Regions from separate parts of the Staphylococcus sp. FW104-15G4D genome, predicted to be linked through region 2. Evidence: riboswitches for the same ligand, from Rfam matches in the RefSeq annotation. Region 2 holds a riboswitch; the other holds the start of a gene.
The links. A riboswitch is a leader RNA that binds a small molecule or an ion and turns the genes downstream of it on or off. The one in region 2 is predicted to bind lysine.
Positions count from the first base shown of each region.

Region 1: another riboswitch for lysine. It lies ahead of AC3WQX_RS04185 (aspartate kinase); the one in region 2 lies ahead of AC3WQX_RS05520 (amino acid permease).

Region 1 covers NZ_JBYTCH010000001.1:838,686-843,113, forward strand. The annotation lists gene AC3WQX_RS04180 (ABC-F family ATP-binding cassette domain-containing protein) at 1-1,386, shown strand, start outside; lysine riboswitch at 1,599-1,775, shown strand; gene AC3WQX_RS04185 (aspartate kinase) at 1,861-3,063, shown strand; gene AC3WQX_RS04190 (aspartate-semialdehyde dehydrogenase) at 3,132-4,121, shown strand; gene dapA (4-hydroxy-tetrahydrodipicolinate synthase) at 4,123-4,428, shown strand, end outside.
Region 2 covers NZ_JBYTCH010000001.1:1,127,228-1,131,655, reverse strand. The annotation lists gene thrS (threonine--tRNA ligase) at 1-1,240, shown strand, start outside; lysine riboswitch at 1,290-1,465, shown strand; gene AC3WQX_RS05520 (amino acid permease) at 1,686-3,185, shown strand; ribosomal protein L20 leader region at 3,246-3,369, shown strand; gene infC (translation initiation factor IF-3) at 3,397-3,924, shown strand; gene rpmI (50S ribosomal protein L35) at 3,952-4,152, shown strand; gene rplT (50S ribosomal protein L20) at 4,201-4,428, shown strand, end outside.

The DNA.
Region 1 (4,428 bases), 290 kb from region 2:
GCATATGAAGATGAACGCGTATTAGATGTCGTAATTAAAGGACATGAGCGTTTATATGAAGTTATGAAAGAAAAAGATGAGATTTATATGAAGCCAGATTTTAGTGACGAAGATGGTATTCGTGCTGCAGAACTTGAAGGTGAATTTGCAGAAATGAATGGCTGGAACGCAGAAGCCGATGCTGCTAACCTACTTTCTGGTTTAGGTATTCAAGCAGATTTACATGACAGAAAAATGTCTGAACTTGAAAACAATCAAAAAGTAAAAGTATTATTAGCGCAAAGTTTATTTGGCGATCCCGATGTACTTCTACTAGACGAGCCTACTAACGGTTTAGATATCCCTGCAATTAGCTGGTTAGAAGATTTCTTAATTAACTTTGAAAATACAGTTATCGTTGTATCCCACGACCGTCACTTCTTAAATAACGTATGTACGCACATTGCTGACTTAGACTACGGTAAGATTAAACTATATGTAGGTAATTATGATTTCTGGTATCAATCAAGTCAGTTAGCCCAAAAAATGGCTCAAGAACAAAATAAGAAAAAAGAAGAAAAAATTAAGGAATTACAAGATTTCATTGCACGATTCTCTGCGAATGCTTCTAAATCAAAACAAGCTACAAGTCGTAAGAAACAATTAGAAAAAATTGAATTAGATGATATTCAACCATCTTCAAGAAGATATCCATATGTTAAATTTACTCCTGAACGTGAAATTGGAAATGATTTATTAACTGTTGAAAATCTATCTAAAACAATTGACGGCGAAAAAGTATTAGATAATGTTTCATTCACAATGAATCCTAACGATAAAGCTATTTTAATTGGTGATAGTGAGATTGCCAAAACAACATTGCTTAAAATTTTAGCTGGTGAAATGGAACCAGATGAAGGAACATATAAATGGGGTGTCACTACTTCCCTTAGCTACTTCCCTAAAGATAATTCAGAGTTCTTTGATGGTGTCGACATGAACTTAGTTGATTGGTTAAGACAATATGCGCCTGAAGATGAACAAACTGAAACATTTTTACGTGGTTTCTTAGGTCGTATGCTATTTAGCGGAGAAGAAGTTAAGAAGAAGGCAAGTGTTCTATCCGGTGGCGAAAAAGTTCGTTGTATGTTAAGTAAAATGATGTTATCAAGTGCTAACGTTTTATTACTAGACGAACCTACAAACCATTTAGACTTAGAAAGTATCACTGCAGTTAATGATGGATTGAAATCATTTAAAGGTTCTATCATCTTCACTTCATATGACTTCGAGTTCATCAATACAATTGCAAACCGCGTTATTGATTTAAATCAACCAGGTGGTTTATCTAAAGAAGTTCCTTATGAAGAATATCTTCAAGAAATTGGTGTTTTACAAAATAGTTAATAAATTTTCTTTAACTCTAGAGCATCTTCATGATTCTCTAGAGTTTTTCTTTTGGAAATTGATATTTAAGCAATCAATAATAAAGTTTTATTTATAATAAATCACAAATTGTGTTATCTTACTCTTAAATTTTCAGTATATTTTTAAAAATCTAACATATTGGTTTACAGAGATATACACTCTATGTATAATAAACTCATATCAATTGAATAAGATTTTGATGAGGAGCATCAATCATGAGTAAATTTTAGTATTTTGTCTGCTAACAACTAATTTTGAAAGGGTGCGATGCCGAAACAATTCATAATAGCAGTTATGAGTCGTTGGACTTTTTGGTTAAGAGCTGAAAGTTTGTCATTATTACTAAATAATGGAGTGCATCACTTGTACATAAATGTAGAGCAAGTTCGCGCATTCCGAACTTGTTCTTTTTTTATATCGTGTGAGCCTCCCCTAATTTTAGGAGGACTGAAATTGAACAGAAGTGTTTTGAAATTTGGCGGGTCTTCCGTCAGTGATTTTACAAAGATAAAAAATATTGCTGAAATGCTTAAAACACGAGTTGAACAGGGAGAAGAATTAATCGTTGTAGTTAGTGCAATGGGTAAAACAACTGATCAATTAATGGAAAATGTGTCAACGTTAACTTCTACACCTAAAGATCAAGAACTTGCCCTACTACTTACTACGGGTGAACAACAGACAGTCTCCTATCTTTCAATGGTACTTAATGATATTGGTGTAAAGGCCAAAGCAATGACTGGATACCAAGCAGGTATTAAAACGATTGGTCATCATTTGAAAAGTAAAATTGCAGAGATTAATCCAGATACATTTAATCAAGCATTTGAAAATAACGATGTACTGGTAGTAGCTGGTTTCCAAGGTATAAATGATGAGTTTGAGCTTACTACTTTAGGCCGTGGAGGTTCTGATACTACTGCTGTGGCTCTAGCAGCAAGTAACCAAATCCCTTGTGAGATTTATACTGACGTTGATGGAGTTTATGCAACAGATCCAAGAATATTAAGCCATGCTAAGCGTTTAGAATACGTGTCATATGAAGAAATGATGGAAATGAGTGCGCTTGGTGCTGGAGTACTTGAAACTAGAAGTGTTGAACTTGCTAAAAACTATGAAATCCCCCTTTATTTAGGGAGAACTTTATCAAATGTGAAAGGAACGTGGATTATGTCTAGATCAGATTTATTAGAGAAAAAAGCTGTTACAGGAGTAGCTTTAGATACGCATATGATGCACGTCACAATTAGTTATCCCCTACCTGACAATCGCTTATTAACTCAGTTATTTACTGAATTAGAGGAAGGTTCTGTCAATGTCGATATGATTTCGCAAATCGTTAATCTCGAAGGATTACAGCTATCATTTTCGATTAAAGATAGTGACGTTAATCAAATTTCATCTATATTGGAAAATCTATCCACTCACTTTGAAGCCTTAGATTATAAAATCAATGAAGAATACGTCAAAATTTCGTTAATTGGATCAGGTATGAGAGATATGTCTGGAGTAGCATCTAAAGCATTTATCACTTTAATCAATTCTGAAATTCCATTCTATCAAACAACGACTTCAGAAATTAGTATTTCATATGTTATTGATGCAGAAAATGGTCAAAGAGCGGTAGAAGAATTATATAACGCATTCGATATCTAAAATTGATATGATATATTTATAAAGAATTTTCTTAAAATTAACAATATTACAAATGGAGTGACTTTATTATGACAAGATTAGCAGTAGCCGGAGCAACAGGATTAGTAGGAACAAAAATGTTAGAAACATTGGATCGTAAGAATATTCCTTTCGATGAATTAGTACTCTTTTCATCAGCGCGTTCAGCGGGTAAGGAAGTAGAATTCCAAGGACAAACATATACTGTTCAAGAGTTAACAGATGAAGCAGCAAGTGAACACTTCGACTACGTGTTAATGAGTGCTGGTGGAGGTACGAGTGAACATTTCGCCCCACTATTTGAACAAGCAGGTGCTATCGTCATTGATAACTCTAGTCAATGGAGAATGACCGAAGATGTAGATTTAATTGTTCCCGAAGTGAATGAACCTAAACTAACTCGTGGCATTATTGCTAATCCTAACTGTTCAACAATTCAATCCGTAGTGCCACTTAAAATTTTACAAGATGCATATGGCTTAAAACGTGTTGCTTATACAACATATCAAGCGGTTTCAGGCTCAGGTATCAAGGGTAAAAGAGATTTATCTGAGGGGCCTAATGGAAAAGCTCCTGAAGCGTACCCTCACCCTATTTATAATAATGTGTTACCACATATTGATGTTTTTCTTGAAAATGGCTACACCAAAGAAGAGCAAAAAATGATTGATGAAACAAGAAAAATTTTAAACGATAAAGATCTGAAAGTTACAGCTACTTGTGTACGTGTACCAGTGCAAGACAGTCACAGCATTGAAATTGACGTTACTTTAGATAGAGAAGCTAACGTTAAAGATATCCAAAACCTTTTCGACCAAGATAGCAGAGTTGTACTTGTAGATAATCCTGAAAACAATGAATACCCATTAGCAATTCACTCTACAGGTAAAGACGAAGTCTTTGTAGGCCGTATTCGTAGAGATGATTCATTAGATAACACTTTCCATGTATGGTGTACATCAGACAACTTACTTAAAGGTGCGGCATTAAACGCAGTTCAAGTATTAGAGCAAGTTTTAACTATGAAAGGAGAACGATAATATGACACACATGTTTGAAGGCGTTGGCGTAGCTCTAGCTACACCATTTACTAATAATGAAATTGATTTTGACGCATTAGAAAGACATGTAAAATTTTTATTAGAAAATAACACACAAGCGATTATAGTTAATGGAACAACAGCTGAAAGCCCTACTTTAACAGATCAAGAAAAAGAACAAGTACTTGAAACTGTAATTAAATTAGTTGATAAACGTGTACCTATCATTGCTGGAACTGGTACGAATAATACTCAGAAATCAATTGAAGCCTCTAAAAGAGCTAAAGAAATTGGTGCTGATGCAGTG
Region 2 (4,428 bases):
AATGCTTGAAGAACGTCGTGAAAGAGATCACCGTAAAATCGGTAAAGATTTAGAATTATTTACTAATAGCCAACTTGTTGGTGCTGGATTACCTTTATGGTTACCAAATGGCGCTACAATCAGACGTGAAATTGAACGCTATATTGTAGATAAAGAAGTGAGCATGGGATATGACCATGTATATACTCCAGTATTAGCAAATGTTGATTTATATAAAACTTCTGGTCACTGGGATCATTACCAAGATGACATGTTTCCACCTATGAAATTAGATGAAACTGAAGAAATGGTATTAAGACCAATGAACTGTCCACACCATATGATGATTTATAATAATAAACCACACTCTTACCGAGAATTACCAATCCGTATTGCGGAATTAGGTACTATGCATAGATATGAAGCAAGTGGTGCAGTTTCAGGTTTACAACGTGTTCGTGGAATGACTCTTAACGATTCTCATATATTCGTGAGACCAGATCAAATTAAAGAAGAGTTCAAAAGAGTAGTCAATATGATTCAAGAAGTTTATGAAGACTTCGGTTTTAAGGATTACACTTTCAGATTAAGCTACAGAGACCCAGAAGATAAAGAAAAATATATGGATGATGATGAAATGTGGAATAAAGCTGAATCAATGCTCAAAGAAGCAGTTGATGAAATGGGTCTACCATATGTAGAAGCTATTGGTGAAGCGGCATTTTATGGTCCTAAACTTGATGTTCAAGTTAAAACTGCGATGGGTAAAGAAGAAACTTTATCTACTGCGCAGCTTGATTTCTTACTACCTGAACGTTTTGAACTCACTTATATTGGTAGTGATGGTGAACAACATAGACCAGTAGTTATTCACCGAGGTGTTGTTTCTACAATGGAACGTTTCGTCGCATTCCTTACTGAAGAAACTAAAGGAGCTTTCCCAACATGGTTAGCACCAAAACAAGTCGAAATCATTCCAGTTAATGTAGATTTACATTATGATTACGCCCGCCAATTACAAGATGAACTTAAATCGCAAGGCGTTCGTGTTGAGATTGATGATCGTAATGAAAAAATGGGTTATAAAATTCGTGAAGCGCAAATGCAAAAAATACCATACCAAATTGTTGTAGGGGATAAAGAAGTAGAAAATAATGAAGTCAATGTAAGACAATATGGTTCCCAAGATCAAGAAACACTTGAAAAAGATGAATTTATTTGGAATTTGGTGGATGAAATTCGTTTGAAAAAACATAGATAACCTTGAAAAGATAGGTCGTATCATGTATATTACAGATGAATGAAATAAAATTAGAGTTAGAGGTTGCATCTTTAATTAGTAACTAGTCAGAAGTCGTATGGGACATGTGTTGAATTAGTGAAAGGTAACGATGCCGAAACAATTGTAAAACCATAATTTATAATTGTTGGGACAGTTTTCGACAAGAAGCTGTACTGTCACAGAATGTGATGTGCTACCTTATATAGATAAAACCTAAGTGGTTGCATATCTTAAAGGTATGTAACCACTTTTTATTTTCGTATTGTGTAGTATTTAGCTTAATAAATGATTTAGTGCTATTATTGTTACAAAGTTTGTTGCTTATAAATTTTTTAATCAAACTTTCATATTTAAAATATATATTTATTACACAAAGAGAAAAATAGTTACATGTTAGCCTCTAAGACAAGGAAAGGGAGCTTCTATGAGTAAAAAAGAAAATCAAAATGACGGTGTCCAAAGAGGATTAAAAGACCGTCATATTTCAATGATCGCTATAGGCGGTTGTATTGGTACAGGTCTATTCATGACATCTGGTGGTGCTATTCATGATGCTGGTGCGTTAGGTGCTTTAATTGCTTATGCAATTATTGGTACAATGGTATTCTTCCTGATGACATCTCTTGGGGAAATGGCTACTTATTTACCAGTTTCCGGTTCATTTAGTACATATGCTACACGCTTTGTTGATCCATCACTGGGATTTGCATTAGGTTGGAACTATTGGTTTAACTGGGTAATAACTGTTGCTGCTGATGTTACCATTGCTGCACAGGTTATACAGTATTGGTCACCTATGCAAGGTATACCAGCGTGGGTTTGGAGTTGTATCTTTTTAGTAATTATATTTGCCCTAAATTCTTTATCAGTGAGAATTTATGGTGAAAGTGAATATTGGTTCGCTTTAATAAAAGTAATAACTGTAGTTATATTTATTGTCATTGGTTTATTAACAATTGTTGGAATTATGGGTGGTAAATACGTCGGTTTTGATACATTTACCAAAGGTGATGGTCCTATTCTAGGTGGAAATTTAGGTGGTAGCCTATTATCAATTTTAGGAGTATTCCTTGTTGCAGGTTTCTCATTCCAAGGAACAGAATTAATAGGTATCACAGCTGGTGAGTCTGAAAATCCAGAAAGAGCCGTCCCTAAAGCGATTAAGCAAGTGTTTTGGCGTATCTTATTATTTTACATTTTAGCAATATTCATAATAGGTATGTTAATTCCTTATGATAGTAAGTCTCTAATGGGCGGTGGAGATAGCATTTCTACTTCTCCATTTACACTTGTGTTCAAAAATGCTGGTCTTGCTTTTGCAGCATCATTTATGAACGCCGTTATATTAACGTCTGTTTTATCTGCTGGTAACTCAGGAATGTATGCATCAACTCGTATGTTATATTCAATGAGTAAAGACAAATTAGCATTTTCTTCTTTTGGTAAGACTAACAAAAGTGGCGTACCTTATTTATCATTAATTGCTACTGGTGTACTTGTTGTAATTATCTTTGCTTTACAGCATATAAGTGGAGATGCATATGAATATATTGTTGCAGCTAGTGGTATGACAGGGTTTATCGCTTGGGTAGGTATAGCAATAAGTCACTATAGATTCAGACGAGCATTTGATAAACAAGATTATGATAAAAGTAAACTTAAATATAAGGCTAAGCTGTTCCCATTTGGCCCTATATTTGCAGGTATATTATGTATAATTGTTATCATCGGACAAGATGTAGACTTTATAAAAACAGGACATTTTGATCTTAATCGTTTTGTTATTACTTATATGGGAATACCTGTTTTCTTAGCATTCTTCATTTACCATAAGCTACGCTATAAAACGAAAATGATTCCACTTAAAAAAGTTGATTTAAGACAAGATGTTTCGATGGATGAAATTAGACATCACAATAAATAACAAAAAAACAATTGACTTACATGTTTATTATTGATATGATTAGTAACGTTGAATACGAAACGAACCAAGTAGAAGCACCCGCTTCTCACCTGTAGCGACGCAATAGCAGTTGGCAGGTTAATCATGTTACACAATAAATGTGTGGAAGAAGAGCGGGTATTGTTACTCGCTCTTCTTTTTTGCTTGGGACAATTTCGTAAAACTCTAGGAGGTGTCAACCATAGCAAAAGATCAAACTCAAGTTAATGAGAGAATTCGTGCAAAAGAACTACGTTTAATCGGCCAAGATGGTGATCAAATTGGTGTGAAATCGAAACGTGAAGCTTTAGAAATGGCTGAACGAGTTGATTTAGATTTAGTTGTTGTCGCACCAAATGCGAAACCACCTGTTGCGAGAATTATGGACTACGGTAAATATAAATTCGAACAACAGAAAAAAGAAAAAGAAATGAAGAAGAAACAAAAAGTCATTAATGTTAAAGAATTACGTTTAAGTCCAACAATTGAGGAACATGATTTCCAAACTAAGTTGAAAAATGGACGTAAATTCTTATCTAAAGGCGACAAATGTAAAGTTTCTATTCGTTTCAGAGGTCGTGCGATTACGCATAAAGAAATTGGTCAACGTGTATTAGAACAATTTGCAGATGAATGTAAAGATATAGCAACAGTTGAACAAAAGCCTAAAATGGAAGGGCGTCAAATGTTTATCATGTTAGCGCCTATCAATGAAAAATAATCGTTAAATAATAGGAGGAAATGAATCATGCCTAAAATGAAAACTCACCGTGGAGCTGCTAAACGTGTTAAAAGAACTGGTTCTGGTCAATTAAAACGTTCAAGAGCTTTCACATCTCACTTATTCGCAAACAAAAACACTAAACAAAAGCGTCAATTACGTAAAGCTAAATTAGTTTCAAAAAGTGATATGAAACGCGTAAAACAATTATTAGCTTACAAAAAATAATATTTAATACGAAATTACAAGATAGATAATATCTAAGGAGGAATTATTATGCCACGAGTTAAAGGTGGAACAGTAACAAGAGCACGTCGTAAAAAAACGATTAAATTAGCTAAAGGTTACTTCGGTTCAAAACATACATTATATAAAGTAGCTAAACAACAAGTAATGAAATCAGGTCAATATGCTTTCCGTGACCGTCGTCAACGTAAACGTGACTTCCGTAAATTATGGATTACACGTATTAACGCTGCTGCACGTCAACACGACATCAGCTAT